Regions from separate parts of the Ferribacterium limneticum genome, predicted to be linked through region 2. Evidence: predicted binding sites of a transcription regulator. Region 2 holds the regulator's gene; each other region holds the start of a gene.

Region 1 (4,678 bases), 780 kb from region 2:
GCGGTGCAGGGCATTCCAGCCAGCCAGGACCCAGTTTGTTTTGCGGCACCAGGCTTTTGACATTTGCTGTTTTCACACCCCATTCCGTGAAGGGAGGAATTGTACCGAGAATGCAATCCACTGAAACGCTCTGCACAGGAGGAACCATGGACTGCGAACCGATGATGGATGCCCGCAAGGTCGCCAGCTTGCTCGGCATCAGCCTGCGCACGCTCGATACCTTGGTCGCGCGTGGCGAAGCCCCGGCTTTCATTCGTATTGGTCAAATCCGCCGCTGGCGAATGGCTGAAATCACAACCTGGATCGAGGCCAGGCTCGGCACTGCAGAGCCCGGCCACCAGCCGCCATCCCCAGGCGGCATTCGTGCTGCGGGGATGCCATCCGCAAGATTCGGCGGCTAAGCGCCTACCCCATTCTCAAACCACAACCACAAGGAGCGCCGATGGCTTAAGAACTGATCTGAAATTTCCGGCCCATAAAACGCAAAACCCGAGGTGACTGCCTCGGGTTGCGCACTGCCATTTCAAGTTTGCGACTTGGAGTGTGCAGTATCAGCAACGTCCATGAAGAAGTCAAGTCATGGGCGATGGGTTTATTTATCTCGTCGTTTCGCGACAGCGAAACATGGAACCGAGGCGCTTCATGCGCCCTTCAAGGAGATATCCATGCGGATACCTGTACTTCAGCAGCGTGAGATTGCACGTCTGCATTTTCATCATCCTCAATCGGCCCGGGCGATCAGCAGGATCACCGGGGTATGTGCCAATTCGGTCGGCGAATTGCGCAAGTTGATTCAGGCCAGCGGCAAGAACTGGCCCGACATCGCCAACCTCGACGACGACCAGTGGGAACTGGCGCTTGAGACCCAAAACCGCTCCGTCGCTCAGCGTAAGGAATCACCGGATTGGTCGTGGGTCCATGAGCAGATGCAGCTCGCCGATGCGACCCGGGAGCAATTGTGGCAGGAATGGCGCGCCGAACACCCGAATGGCATCGGCCAATCACAATTCAACGAAGGCTATCGAAAATGGATTGGACAGCAACGTGTCGTCATGCGCCAGATTCACCGGCCGGGCGATAGGATGTTTACCGACTTCGCCGGGCGCAAGGTGGAGATTCGGGGCGGCCCGGGCGAGGAGGTACGCGAGGCCAATCTTTTTGTCGCTGTGATGGGCTGTTCAAGCCACACCTATCTGGAACTGGTCTGGCAGCAGAGCACGGCCTGCTGGTTGCAGGCTCAGGCGAATGCCTTCGAGTATTTCGGAGGCGTACCGAACTGGGTAGTCAGCGACAATTTGAAGGCGGCTGTGATTCGGCGCGAGAAGGAGCGGATCGTTCTCAACCCGCAATATCTGGAGTGCTTGAAGCATTACGGCACGGCGCCGATGCCGACCAAGCAACGTTCGCCGAAACAGAATGCGAAGGCCGAGGCTGGCGTCAAGATCGCGCAACGCTGGGTGCTGTTTGCGCTGCGTAATCGGGTGTTCTTTAGCCTAGAAGAGGCCAATGTCGAGATTCGGCGATTGAACGAGATGCTGAACGACAAGAACTTTTCCAAGCACGACGATACGCGGCGTAGCCGGTTCGTAGCCCTGGATGCACCGGCCCTGCGGCCGTTGCCGACCACGCGCTATGAATTGTCTGAGTGGCGTCACAGCGTGCGGGTTGGCGACGACTACCTAGTCGAGCATGGTAAATCCTTTTATTCCGTCCCTTGGCAATATCGAGGCGATCTGGTCGATCTACGCATTACCGCCAATGCGCTAGAAATTTTTCGGCGTAACAAGCGGCTGGCGACGCATAGTTTGATGGCAGAGCCCGGTGAGATTTCCCGCTACGAGGAACACATGCCGGTCGCTCATCGCCGGGTGATGGAAGGGGAACCTCACGCTTTGCTGGCTTGGGCCAAGGCTCATGGGCCGGTGGTGGAACAATTGTTCACGCATCACCTGATGGAACGACACGACCTGACCAACGGCCTGAAGGCGGCACGCAAGTTGCGGGATTTAGCGCGGGAGCATGGTGATGAGCGCTTTCTGGCCGCGTGTCGCTATGCCCAAACCTGCAACATCACCGCGTTGCGTAGCATCGAGTCGATCTTGAAGAAAAAGGCCGATTTGATGGCACAACAAGGAACTCCGCAAAAAGATCAGGACGTTCGCGAATCCCATGAGGACGTTCGTGGTCCTGAGTATTTTGGAGAAGAAGCATGAGCACGGCCCAGCAAACCTTGAACCGCCTGCGGCAACTGAAGCTCGGCGGCATGGCCGATGCCTACGAACTCCAGTTGGATCAGCCGAAACTGCATGGGACTTCTTTCGATGATCGATTGGCCATGCTGGTCGATCACGAGATGTCGAATCGCGACACACGCCGGATCCAGCGCCTGCTGCGGGGGACCGGATTTCCGGAATCTGCGGCTCTGGAGGATATCGATGACCGGGCCGGTCGTGGGGTGGAGAAGTCACTGCTGGCAACTCTGGCGGGGTGCCAGTGGATTTATCGGCACCAGAACTTGGTCATTCTGGGGGCAACCGGCGTCGGGAAGACTTGGTTGGGATGTGCCCTGGGAACGCAAGCCTGCCGGTTGGGAATTTCAGTGCTCTATTACCGGTGTTCGCAATTATTCTCGGATATTGCGGTGGCCATGGCCGATGGTTCGATTGCCACCCTGAAGTCCCGGCTGGTCAAGCCGGCCTTGCTGATGATCGACGACTTTGGAAATGGCGAGATGAATCTGGCCGTCGGCCATATCTTGCTCGATGTCATCGATCGGCGTATGCGTTGTGGTTCTTTGCTGATCACCAGCCAGTATCCGCGGACTCAATGGCATGGGCTGTTTCCTGACCCGACGCTGGCGGATGCGGTTCTGGATCGCGTGGTGCATCAGTCGCACCAGATGCATCTGAAGGGAGAGTCGATGCGCAAGATGTTGGCGAAGGAGCGGATGGCTACGGAGTAAGCCCGGACGCGAAATGATGCTCACGGGTAGCAATGCTCGTGAGCATCACTTTTTATAGATGCTCGTGGTACCGGGCTTGATGCCGTTGCTCACGGCCATCGGGCAATCTGCTCATGGGGAACTGGGCGAACTGCTCACCTCGAACCGGTTTGGGTGCTCGTGAAAATCCGGCGTCAACAAATCGAAATGTCCGCTCAGCGCTTTTATCAAACCGTTGCATCCACCGGTTGAATCCGCAGCTACAAAGCAGATTTTGGAATACATCGGGGCTAGGACCGCTTTGGCCGAGAAGTTGCCTGATCAAGACGGGGAAAAATTTGATCCGTTCTCCACCAAAAGCGAAAGAATTATGGACAGAGAAAACATACAAACACGCTGAAAGCATTGGCTGGCGAGTGTTTCAGCGATCCAAAAATTCAGAACTAAGTGCAAATAGTTCGAAACTCGGTGAGAACCGACACTCAGAAAAGGAAGGCAAGTCGCAGGAACAAAAGCAATCATCGCGAAACTTTTTTCAGGCTTAGCACTCTTATGCAGCGAGTGCTAAAATGAAGTTGTAACTTGAAGGAGAAAATTACGCTATGACCTACGCCTTGGCGCTTCCCATCCCCTCGTCAGTTGGAAACATTGATGCCTATATCCAGGCAGCGAATCGTTATCCCATGCTGACCGAGGCCGAGGAGTCCCGGCTGGCCGAGCGTCTCCACAATGATGGCGATGTGGAGGCCGCGCGTCAGCTTGTGCTCTCACATCTACGCCTCGTGATCTCCATTGCCCGCGGCTACCTGGGTTACGGCCTGCCGCATGCCGACCTGATTCAGGAAGGCAACATCGGCCTGATGAAGGCGGTCAAGCGCTTCGACCCGTCGCGCGGTGTGCGTCTGGTGTCCTTTGCCATGCACTGGATCAAGGCCGAAATTCACGAGTACATCCTGAAGAACTGGCGCCTGGTCAAGGTGGCAACGACCAAGGCCCAGCGCAAGCTGTTCTTCAACCTGCGCAGCATGAAGAGCGGCTACGAGGGCGTCGATACGCTATCCGGCACGCAGGCGGCCGAAGTCGCCGCCCGCCTCGGCGTCAAACAGGATGAAGTGGTCGAGATGGAAACCCGCCTGTCCGGTCGCGATATTGCGCTGGAAGGCAATCCGGACGACGGCGACGAAGCCTTCGCCCCGATCGACTATCTGGCCGACTCGCGCTACGAGCCGACCCGCGTTCTGGAAAACAAGGCGCTGGCCTACCAGCAGAACGAAGGCCTGCACGCCGCGCTGGAAGGGCTCGACCCGCGCAGCCGCCGCATCATCGAAGCGCGCTGGCTGCATGATGGCGAAGCGGCAACGCTGCATGATCTGGCCGCCGAATTTGATGTTTCCGCCGAGCGGATTCGCCAGATTGAGGTCAAGGCACTGCAAAAAATGCGCGGCGTGCTCGCTGCCGCTTGACAATCACGCGTTGCCAACACAAAAGGGGAGCCTCGGCTCCCCTTTGCTTTTGCTGCGCAGCCGTTCAGTTCTTTTTCTTGGCGCCTGCTTTGCTGCCCTTGGCCGCGATATCGCCCTTGAAATCATTTTCAACCAGCGGCGGCGCATCGACCTGCGGTACGTGACACTGCGTGCAGTTGTGGCGTAGCGCCGAGCTCTCCGGCAGCACCTTGCCTTCACGATCCCGGAAGTGGCTGTCACCGATTTTCGGCGCTTTCTTCTTCTGGTAATTGGC
Region 2 (4,678 bases):
CGGCTGAAGCGAGTGACTGCAGTTGCTCGGCACCGTCGGATGTTCGCGTCCAGACCTGAAGTTGTTCGAATGCAGCATCGCTTTCATCGATCCAGCCATTCTTGTCGCCATCCAGCTTGGCCAATTCGATGAAGCCGTCGCCAGTCCCCGGACCAAACAGTTCACTGCCGTTATTGACCTTGCCATCCTGGTTTCGGTCGAAAACCAGAAAGCCGCTGCCCGGTGCGACAAAGTTGATTTGCTCATTGCTGCCGTCGGCATTGAGGTCGAAGGCGAAGCGCTGATCGGTCAGTTGCGCCGCGCTGCCCGAGAAATTCAGGACCAGCGGATCGGTCTTGCGAGCTGCATCGCCAAGGCGCAGGCTGACATTACTTTCCTCGTGGTAGCTGCGCGACATGGAAAGCTGCAGGTCGAAGCTGATTTCCCGCCCATCGGCAGTGGTCACCTTGCCGCTGGCGGCGAAAGTGGTTTGCTCGGTCTCGGTATAGGACTCGTGATAATCGTATTCGACGCCGTATCCAGCGGCTTGGGCCGGCTGTGAAGCGGTGGCAGCGGGAGGCGCCGCGATTTCCGGCACCGTATCTTCGGTCTGCAGTTCGCTGGCGTTGAAAATCTTGATCCGTTGCCCGGTCAGCATCTCGATCATGGAGCGGATCAGGCTCAGCTTCGGATCGTTGTCGATCTCGTCATTGTCTGCGTTATCGGCTGATTTGACGCTGCTGGCGGCTTTACCGGCATCGGAGAGGGTGACGCTGTCAGTTAGCCGGGGGCGGCTGCCGGACATGTTTTCATTGGCAAAGTCCGGACGACGCGGCCCGACCCACATTTTCAGCGATTCACTGACTTCATGCCGCTGTGTGCTGGCGTGTGACGAGGCCAATTGCAGGCTGGCGCTGGCGATTTTCATGGTGGCCTCCGCGGCGTGTGTTTCGACACACTGTTAACGGCAGCCGAAGGAAGAAGTTAAGGCCTGTAAAGATGCGGCTGTAGCCAGCGTTTCAGCGTGCCGAGGTCGAGAGCGCCGCTCTGGCGGGCGATTTCGCGGCCGTGTAAAAAAATTGCCAGGGTCGGAATGCTGCGGATATTGAAGCGGGCTGCCAGCTGCTGTTCGGCTTCGGTATCGACCTTGACCAGTCGGGCGTAGGGTTCGAGATCGATGGCGGCCTGATGGAAGTTCGGCGCCATCGTCCGGCATGGACCACACCATGGTGCCCAGAAATCGACGACCACCGGCAGGTCATTGCGCGATAGGTGGCGGTCGAAGTTGGCCGCGCTCAGCTCCAGCGGTTCGCCGGTGAACAGGGGCTGCTTGCATTGGCCGCAGTTCGGGGCATCGCCCAGTTTTGCTGCCGGAATGCGATTGACCGCGGCGCAATGCGGGCAGACGAGGTGCAGGCTTTCAGACATCTCAGACTCCAAATATCAGGTGGTCCTGATATTTGTGCCATCTGACGAATTTCAAGTCCGGGCGCCGAATTTGAAAGCTTCTCGGGCGCTGGTTTCCAGCGCATGCGGGTCGACGGCGGTCTTGGTTTCCCAGCCGCCCAGATGCTGCTCGGTGATGTCGGCCAGGGCCTTGATCCAGGCGTCGTCCTCGTTCAGCGCCGGGATGTAGTGGTATTCCTTGCCGCCAGCCTTCAGGAAATCGTCGCGGCCTTCCTGGGCGATTTCTTCCAGGGTTTCCAGGCAATCGGCGACAAAACCGGGGCAGATGATGTCGACGCGGCGGATGCCTTTGCTGCCCCACTCATGCAGCGTTGGCGCCGTATAGGGCTGCAGCCATTCGGCCTTGCCGAAACGGGACTGGAAGCAGATCTGGAATTGTTCAGGCTTCAGGTTCAGGCGTTCGGCCAGCAGGCGGCCAGTCTTGTGGCATTCGCAGAAATACGGGTCGCCGAGATCCAGGCTGCGCTTGGGCAGGCCGTGGAAACTGATCAGCAGGCGGTCGTTATCGCCCAGCGAGCCATTCGTCTGCCAGTGCTGGCGCACCGATTTTTCCAGAGCCGTCAGGTAGCCGTCATGGTCATGGAAGTGTCGGACAAAACGCATCTCCGGCTGGTTGCGGGTTTTGGTCAGCCAGTTGGCTGCTTCGTCGACCACGGTGGCGGTTGTGCTCGCGGCGTATTGCGGGTACATCGGCAGCAGCAGGATGCGCTTGGCGCCTTCGGCCTTCAGATGGGCGAGGACGTCCGGAATCGACGGTGAGCCGTAACGCATGGCCGAAGTGACGGTCAGGTGATGGCCGCGCTGGCCGAGCAGGCCTTTGAGCAACTTGGCCTGGCGCTCGGCATGGACGCGCAGTGGCGAGCCTTCCGGCATCCAGACCGAGGCGTATTTGGCGGCTGACTTCTTGGGTCGGGTATTGAGGATGATGCCGTTGAGGATCAGCCACCAGAGTGGTTTGGGAATTTCGACGACGCGCGGGTCGGACAGGAATTCCTTGAGATAGCGTTTCAGGGCCGGAGCGGTCGGTGCCTCCGGCGTGCCAAGATTGACCAGGACGACAGCAGTGGTCGCCGGCTTGCCGTGACGGTGCGGCGGTTCGGGAAGGTAGCGGGGCATCAGTTCTCGTTTTTGTAGGAGAGGGCGCTGGAGAGCAGGCGGGCGGTGATGTCGACGATGGGGATGACGCGTTCGTAGGCCATGCGGGTCGGGCCGATGACGCCGACCGAGCCGACGACTTGTCCATCCACCGTGTAGGGGGCGGCAATGACGCTGCATTCGTCGAGTGTGGCGATGCCCGATTCGCCACCGATGAAAATTTGTACACCTTCTGCACTGTTGGAGATTTCCAGCAGGCGCATCAGGCTGGAGCGTTGCTCGAACAGGTCGAACAATTCGCGCAGGCGCTTCATGTTGGACGAGAGTTCTTCGACATCGAGCAGGTTGCGTTCGCCGGAAATGACGTAGGGTGTGGCGTTTTCAGCCATCACAGCATCGCCGGCATCGAGGGCCAGGGTCATCAGTGGCTTGATGTCGTCGCGGAGTTGCTTGATTTCGACGCTCAGGCGATGGCGAATCTGCTCGAAATCAAGTCCGGCAAAATTCTGCGTCAGGTAGTTGGCTGCACTGACCAGTTCGGACGGTGAATAGGCCTTGTCGGTGGTGACGATGCGATTCTGCACGTCGCCATCAGAGGTGACGATGATCAGCAGGATGCGTTTTTCCGACAGGCTGAGGAATTCGATCTGGCGAATCCGGCTGCTCTGGCGGCGCGGTGCGATGACCACCCCAGCGAAATGGGTCAGGCTGGACAGCAGTTGCGAGGCGCTGGCGATGATCTGGCCGGCGGGGCGGCCGTGTAGGGCTTCCTCCATCTGGCCCATCTGGCGAGCCTCGAGCGGCTGCACAGTGAGCAGGCTGTCAACGAACAGACGGTAGCCGCGTGCCGTCGGAATGCGACCGGCCGAGGTGTGCGGGCTGGCGACGAAGCCGGCTTCCTCGAGGTCGGCCATCACGTTGCGGATGGTGGCGGGGGACAGGTCGAGGCCGGAAAACTTGGACAGCGCGCGTGAGCCAACCGGCTGTCCATCAGCAACATAGTGTTCGACCAGGGTCTTGAGCAGGGTGCGGGCGCGTTCATCAAGCATGGGCTGATTGTACAAAAAACCGGGGCCAGCGCCGCAAGACGTTTTTTATGCAAGAATTCGACCCCATGAACAGAGGCTTCGCTTCCTACCGCTCCCCTCGGACCATTGCGCTGGTCGGCAAATACCACAGCCTGGAAATTGCCGAGTCTCTGCGCCGTCTGGCCGAATATCTATACGAACGCGGTGTCTCCGTCTTTATCGAACGGGAAACAGCTGAGCACATCGGTAAGAAGGTCGATCTGTCGCGCTGGGTGACCTGTGGCTTCAATGACATTGGTGCCCATGCCGACCTCGCCATCGTGCTCGGTGGCGACGGCACCATGCTCAATGCCGCGCGCCGGCTGGCGCGCTATTGCGTGCCCTTGGTTGGGGTCAATCAGGGCCGCCTCGGCTTCATGACCGATATCGCCCGCAACGACATGCTTACTTGCATGGACGATCTGCTCGATGGCCGCTTTTCCCCGGAAAACCGGATGCTGCTGGCCGCCGAAGTGACGCGCGACGGCAAGGAAGTCGCCTCAAACATGGCGCTCAACGACGTGGTTGTCGACAAGGGCGCCATCGGCCGGATGATCGAATTCGAGTTGTTCATTGACGGCGAATTCATCTACAACCTGCGCTCGGATGGCCTGATCGTCTCGACGCCGACCGGTTCGACGGCTTATTCGATGTCCGCTGGCGGTCCCATTCTGAATCCGACCTTGACCGGCATCGCGCTGGTTCCGCTCTGCCCGCACGCACTGTCCAACCGGCCAATCATCGTCAATGACAGCACGGACATCGAACTGCGCATCGTCAATGCCGATGATCCGCGGGTGCACTTCGATGGTCAGGTGACGCTTGATCTGGAGCGCGGCGACTGTGTCCGTCTGCGTCGTTCCGAACACACCATCTGTTTCCTGCATCCGCCGGGTTACAGCTATTTCGCCATGCTGCGCCAGAAACTGCAGTGGAGCGAACGGCCGAAAGGGCCCTGATGCTGCGTCAACTGACCATTAAAGACTTTGTCATTGTCGACCGGTTGGAGCTTTCGTTTTTATCCGGCTTTGGCGCCTTGACCGGCGAAACCGGTGCCGGCAAGTCCATCC
Region 3 (4,678 bases), 1.6 Mb from region 2:
CGCTCAGCACGGCGGTGTCTATGTCCCGGTCACCGAAAAAACGCAGCCCAATTCCTATCTGAAACACCCGCGGCGCGATCTGGTCACTGACGATGGTCAACGCCTGACCATGGTCAACCCGGCCTTCATGACCCGCCAGATCGCTGAACTGGCCGAGCAGGCTGAAGGCGTCAAGTTTCACATCACCAGCCTGAAGCCGATTCGGCCGGCCAATGCACCCGATCCCTGGGAGATCGAGACCCTGCACGCCTTCGAAGCCGGCAAGCGCGAGGCCCTGTCACTGCTGCAAATGGAACAGGGGGTGATGCATCGCTACATGGCCCCGCTGTTCATCAAAAAGCAATGTCTGCACTGCCATGCCGAGCAGGGGTACAAGCTGGGAGAAATTCGTGGCGGCATCAGCATTTCCATGCCGGCCGATAAAATCCTGGCCATTCGCCACGATCAGCGAATGCGCAGCGTGCTGATCTTCGGTGCCGCCGCGCTGATGATTGCGCTGTTGATGCATTTCGTGATCCGGCGGTCACGCCAGTACGTCGAGCATTTGAAGGCGGTGACGACCGGGCAGGAGCAGTTGATTGTCGAGCGAACGCAAGCCCTGTCCAAGGCAAACGCGCAACTGCTCCAGGAAGTGGCCGAGCGCCAGCGCAAGGAGAAGCAGATTCTGGAGAGCGAGGCCCGCTATCGCTCGGTAATCGAGACCAGCCAGAATGCGATCCTGATCATGCAGGCACCGGATTTCGTCATTGTCTTCGCCAATGAACAGGGTGCCGCCTTGGTCGGACTGGCGCCAAGCCAGATCATCAATCGACCGCTGCTGGATTTCGTCTGCCTGCAGGATCGTACCCTCGTCGCTGAGCGCCTGGCCCGGCGCTTGCGGGGCGAACCGGTTTCGCCGACATCACGCCTTCATTTCTGCCGACTGGATGGTTCGCACATTCGGGTCGGTGATGTGCATGTGGCACGCATTGAAAGTGCCTCTGAATATCCGCAATGGGTGCTCAGCGTGCATGACGTCACCGACCGTCTGGCCAACGAGCGTGCCTTGCAGATTTCGGCAGCGGTCATGGAGAGCGCAGCGGAAGGCATTGTGGTGACTGACGCGCAGAATCGGATCATTCAGGTGAATCCCGCTTTTTCGGCCATCACCGGTTACCGTCCGCAGGAAGTACTGGGCAAGGATCCCGGTTTTCTCAGTTCCGGGCGCCATGAAGCCGCATTTTTCCGTGAAATGTGGGAAGCGCTGGAGAAGGATGGCCACTGGGCCGGGGAAATCTGGAATCGGCGGCCAGACGGGACCGTGTATGTCGTCTGGCTGGCAATTTCGGCGATACGTGGCGAAGGGGCGGAAAGTGGTGGTCGCCATGTCGCCACCTTCATTGACATCACGCAGCGCAAGGAGGTTGAGGACTTGCTCCGCCACCGGGCGCAGAGCGATCCGCTGACGGATTTGCCGAACCGGACCTTGTTCTACGACCGCTTGCAGATGGCCTTGACCCAGGCCAGGCGCTATAGCGAAGAGTTTGCGCTGCTTTACGTTGATCTTGACCATTTCAAGGATGTCAATGACACCCTTGGCCATGCCGCTGGTGACGCCTTGCTGATCGAGACCAGCCGTCGGCTGACGCAGGCTGTTCGGCAGTCGGATACGGTGGCCCGCCTGGGTGGTGACGAGTTTGCCGTCATCTTGCCCAAAGTCAGTAGCGATGCCGAGATAGAGGAAGTGGCGCAACGTATTGTCACGACGATGGCCCTCCCGTTTTTGCTGTCATCCGGTACCGTCAATATTTCGGCCAGCGTCGGGGTCGCCATTTACCCACGCCATGGCGACGATCTGGAAACAATCCGGGCCGCTGCCGATGCCGCACTCTATCTGGTCAAGCAATCCGGCCGAAACAGCTATCGGCTCTACGGGCCGGATAGTCGCTGATCTCGCGCCTGTACCAAGACTATCCCTTCAGTTTCGGGTGGCGAGGGGCAGTCGCCTGTCTGGCTGCCCATCGGGTCAGATCGGCTTCATTCCCGTTATTTGCGAAACGGCCTCTTGAAATCCGCCGGCCTCGCCCCTATTATTAGCACTCACCGGCGAGGAGTGCTAATAACATCTCCGTTCCGGTCCCGGCACTGCGCCTGTGCGTAACCGGCCAATTTCCAGTTTGTAGCAACTCATTATCAGGAGTCAGTTTATGAATATCCGTCCTTTGCACGACCGTGTGATCGTTAAGCGTGTTGAAGCCGAGCGCACCACCGCTTCCGGCATCGTCCTTCCTGATTCCGCCGGCGAAAAGCCGGATCAGGGTGAAGTTCTGGCCGTCGGCCCGGGCAAGCGCGACGACAACGGCAAGCAGATCACCCTGGACGTCAAGGTGGGTGACCGCGTTCTGTTCGGCAAATACGCCGGCCAGGCCGTCAAGGTCGATGGCCAGGAAGTCCTGGTCATGCGTGAAGAAGACATCATGGGCGTTCTGGTCGCCTAATTTCATTGCCGGCCTGTCCGTGACTTTGTCGACTGCGCCTCGCCGTACCAAGCGTACTGCCTTCGGCTGGTCTTCGCGTCACGAACGCCCCATCAATGAAATTGCACTCAACTTACAGAATTCAGGAGCTATAAATGGCAGCTAAAGAAGTCAAATTCGGTGATTCCGCCCGCGCCCGCATGGTCGAAGGCATCAATGTCCTGGCTGACGCAGTCAAGGTCACCCTCGGCCCCAAGGGTCGTAACGTTGTGCTCGAGCGTTCCTTCGGCGGCCCGACCGTCACCAAGGACGGCGTTTCCGTCGCCAAGGAAATCGAACTGAAAGACAAGTTCGCCAACATGGGCGCCCAGATGGTCAAGGAAGTTGCTTCCAAGACCTCCGATATCGCTGGTGACGGCACCACCACCGCCACCGTGCTGGCCCAGTCCATCGTCCGCGAAGGCATGAAGTTCGTTGCCGCCGGCATGAACCCGATGGACCTGAAGCGCGGTATCGACAAGGCTGTTGTCGCCACCATCGCCGAACTGCAGGCGATCTCCAAGCCCTGTACGACGACCAAGGAAATCGCCCAGGTTGGCTCCATTTCCGCCAACTCCGATTCCGACATCGGCGAAATCATCGCCAATGCCATGGAAAAGGTCGGCAAGGAAGGCGTCATCACCGTTGAAGATGGCAAGTCCCTGGCCAACGAACTCGACGTCGTCGAAGGCATGCAGTTCGACCGCGGCTACCTGTCCCCGTACTTCATCAACAACGGCGACAAGCAGCAGGCCCTGATGGAAAACCCGTACGTCCTGCTCTTCGACAAGAAGATCTCCAACATCCGTGACCTGCTGCCGGTTCTGGAACAGGTTGCCAAGGCTGGCCGTCCGCTGCTGATCATCGCTGAAGATGTCGATGGCGAAGCGCTGGCTACCCTGGTCGTCAACAACATCCGCGGCATCCTGAAGACCGTTGCCGTCAAGGCTCCGGGCTTTGGCGATCGTCGCAAGGCCATGCTGGAAGACATCGCCATCCTGACCGGCGGTACCGTGATCTCCGAAGAGACCGGTCTGTCGCTGGAAAAGGCTGTCCTGAAGGATCTCGGCCAGGCCAAGCGCATCGAAGTCGCCAAGGAAAACACCATCATCATCGACGGCGCCGGCGAAGCTGCCTCCATCGAAGCCCGCGTCAAGCAGATCCGTGTCCAGATCGAGGAAGCAACCTCCGATTACGACAAGGAAAAGCTGCAGGAGCGTGTAGCCAAGCTGGCTGGCGGCGTTGCCGTCATCAAGGTTGGCGCCGCCACCGAAGTCGAAATGAAGGAAAAGAAGGCTCGCGTTGAAGACGCCCTGCACGCTACCCGCGCTGCCGTGGAAGAAGGTATCGTCGCCGGCGGCGGCGTTGCCCTGATCCGTGCCCGAGCTGCAGTTGGCAAGCTGAAGGGTGACAACCACGACCAGGACGCCGGCATCAAGATCGTTCTCCGCGCCATGGAGCAGCCGCTGCGCGAAATCGTTGCCAACGCTGGCGACGAGCCGTCTGTCGTGGTCGACAAGGTGCAGCGTGGCAAGGGTAACTACGGTTACAACGCTTCCACCGGCGAGTATGGCGACATGGTCGAAATGGGCGTGCTGGATCCGACCAAGGTGACCCGCACCGCACTGCAGAACGCCGCCTCCGTGGCCGGCCTGATGCTGACCACCGAGTGCATGGTGGCTGAACTGGCTGAAGACAAGCCGGCCGGCGGCATGCCCGACATGGGTGGTATGGGCGGCATGGGTGGTATGGGCGGCATGGGCATGTAATGTCCTGCTGAGCCTTTACGCTCTCAAGAAGCCCCGCCTTGTGCGGGGCTTTTTCTTGTCAAAGAAACCAGAAAACTGCCAATTTTTCAATATGTTGAATTAATCGAATTAAACGTTTCGGAATTGATTACGCGCTGTAAGTTAGCTGTAAGACGCCACGCCTAAATTACGCTTCGCAGCAATGCCTCTATAAACAAAATCTGAGGAGCAAATCAATGCAAGACACACTAGATCGGGTCACCGCGAACCCGAAGTTCCACGAGTTCATTGCCATGCGCAGTCGATACTCGATCATCATGGCCATCATCAGTGCCGCCGCTTACTACGGCTTCATCCTGCTGGTTGCCTACAACAAAGAGTTTCTGGCGGTCAAGCTGGGTGCCGGCATGACTACCAGCGTCGGCGTTCCGCTCG

What was found. Region 2 encodes HrcA, which represses chaperone genes, less so after heat shock. Its sites were predicted from a motif close to TNTTAGCACTCNNNGNCNNNGAGTGCTAANA; they were not measured.
Region 1: a site for HrcA is predicted at 3,481-3,511, ahead of rpoH (RNA polymerase sigma factor RpoH). Genes of this name have one in related genera too.
Region 3: a site for HrcA is predicted at 2,071-2,101, ahead of KI617_RS02210 (co-chaperone GroES). Genes of this name have one in related genera too.

Annotation. Positions count from the first base shown of each region.
Region 1 is NZ_CP075191.1:3,818,072-3,822,749, forward strand. Features, by position in the region: gene KI617_RS18305 (helix-turn-helix domain-containing protein) at 1-63, opposite strand, end outside; gene KI617_RS18310 (helix-turn-helix transcriptional regulator) at 147-401, shown strand; gene istA (IS21 family transposase) at 564-2,213, shown strand; gene istB (IS21-like element helper ATPase IstB) at 2,210-2,962, shown strand; gene rpoH (RNA polymerase sigma factor RpoH) at 3,544-4,404, shown strand; gene KI617_RS18330 (nitrate reductase cytochrome c-type subunit) at 4,469-4,678, opposite strand, start outside.
Region 2 is NZ_CP075191.1:3,033,076-3,037,753, reverse strand. Features, by position in the region: gene KI617_RS14590 (VCBS repeat-containing protein) at 1-907, opposite strand, end outside; gene trxC (thioredoxin TrxC) at 964-1,407, opposite strand; gene hemH (ferrochelatase) at 1,459-2,562, opposite strand; gene hrcA (heat-inducible transcriptional repressor HrcA) at 2,562-3,590, opposite strand; gene KI617_RS14570 (NAD kinase) at 3,638-4,567, shown strand; gene recN (DNA repair protein RecN) at 4,567-4,678, shown strand, end outside.
Region 3 is NZ_CP075191.1:464,398-469,075, forward strand. Features, by position in the region: gene KI617_RS02205 (diguanylate cyclase domain-containing protein) at 1-1,930, shown strand, start outside; gene KI617_RS02210 (co-chaperone GroES) at 2,187-2,477, shown strand; gene groL (chaperonin GroEL) at 2,612-4,264, shown strand; gene KI617_RS02220 (DUF485 domain-containing protein) at 4,480-4,678, shown strand, end outside.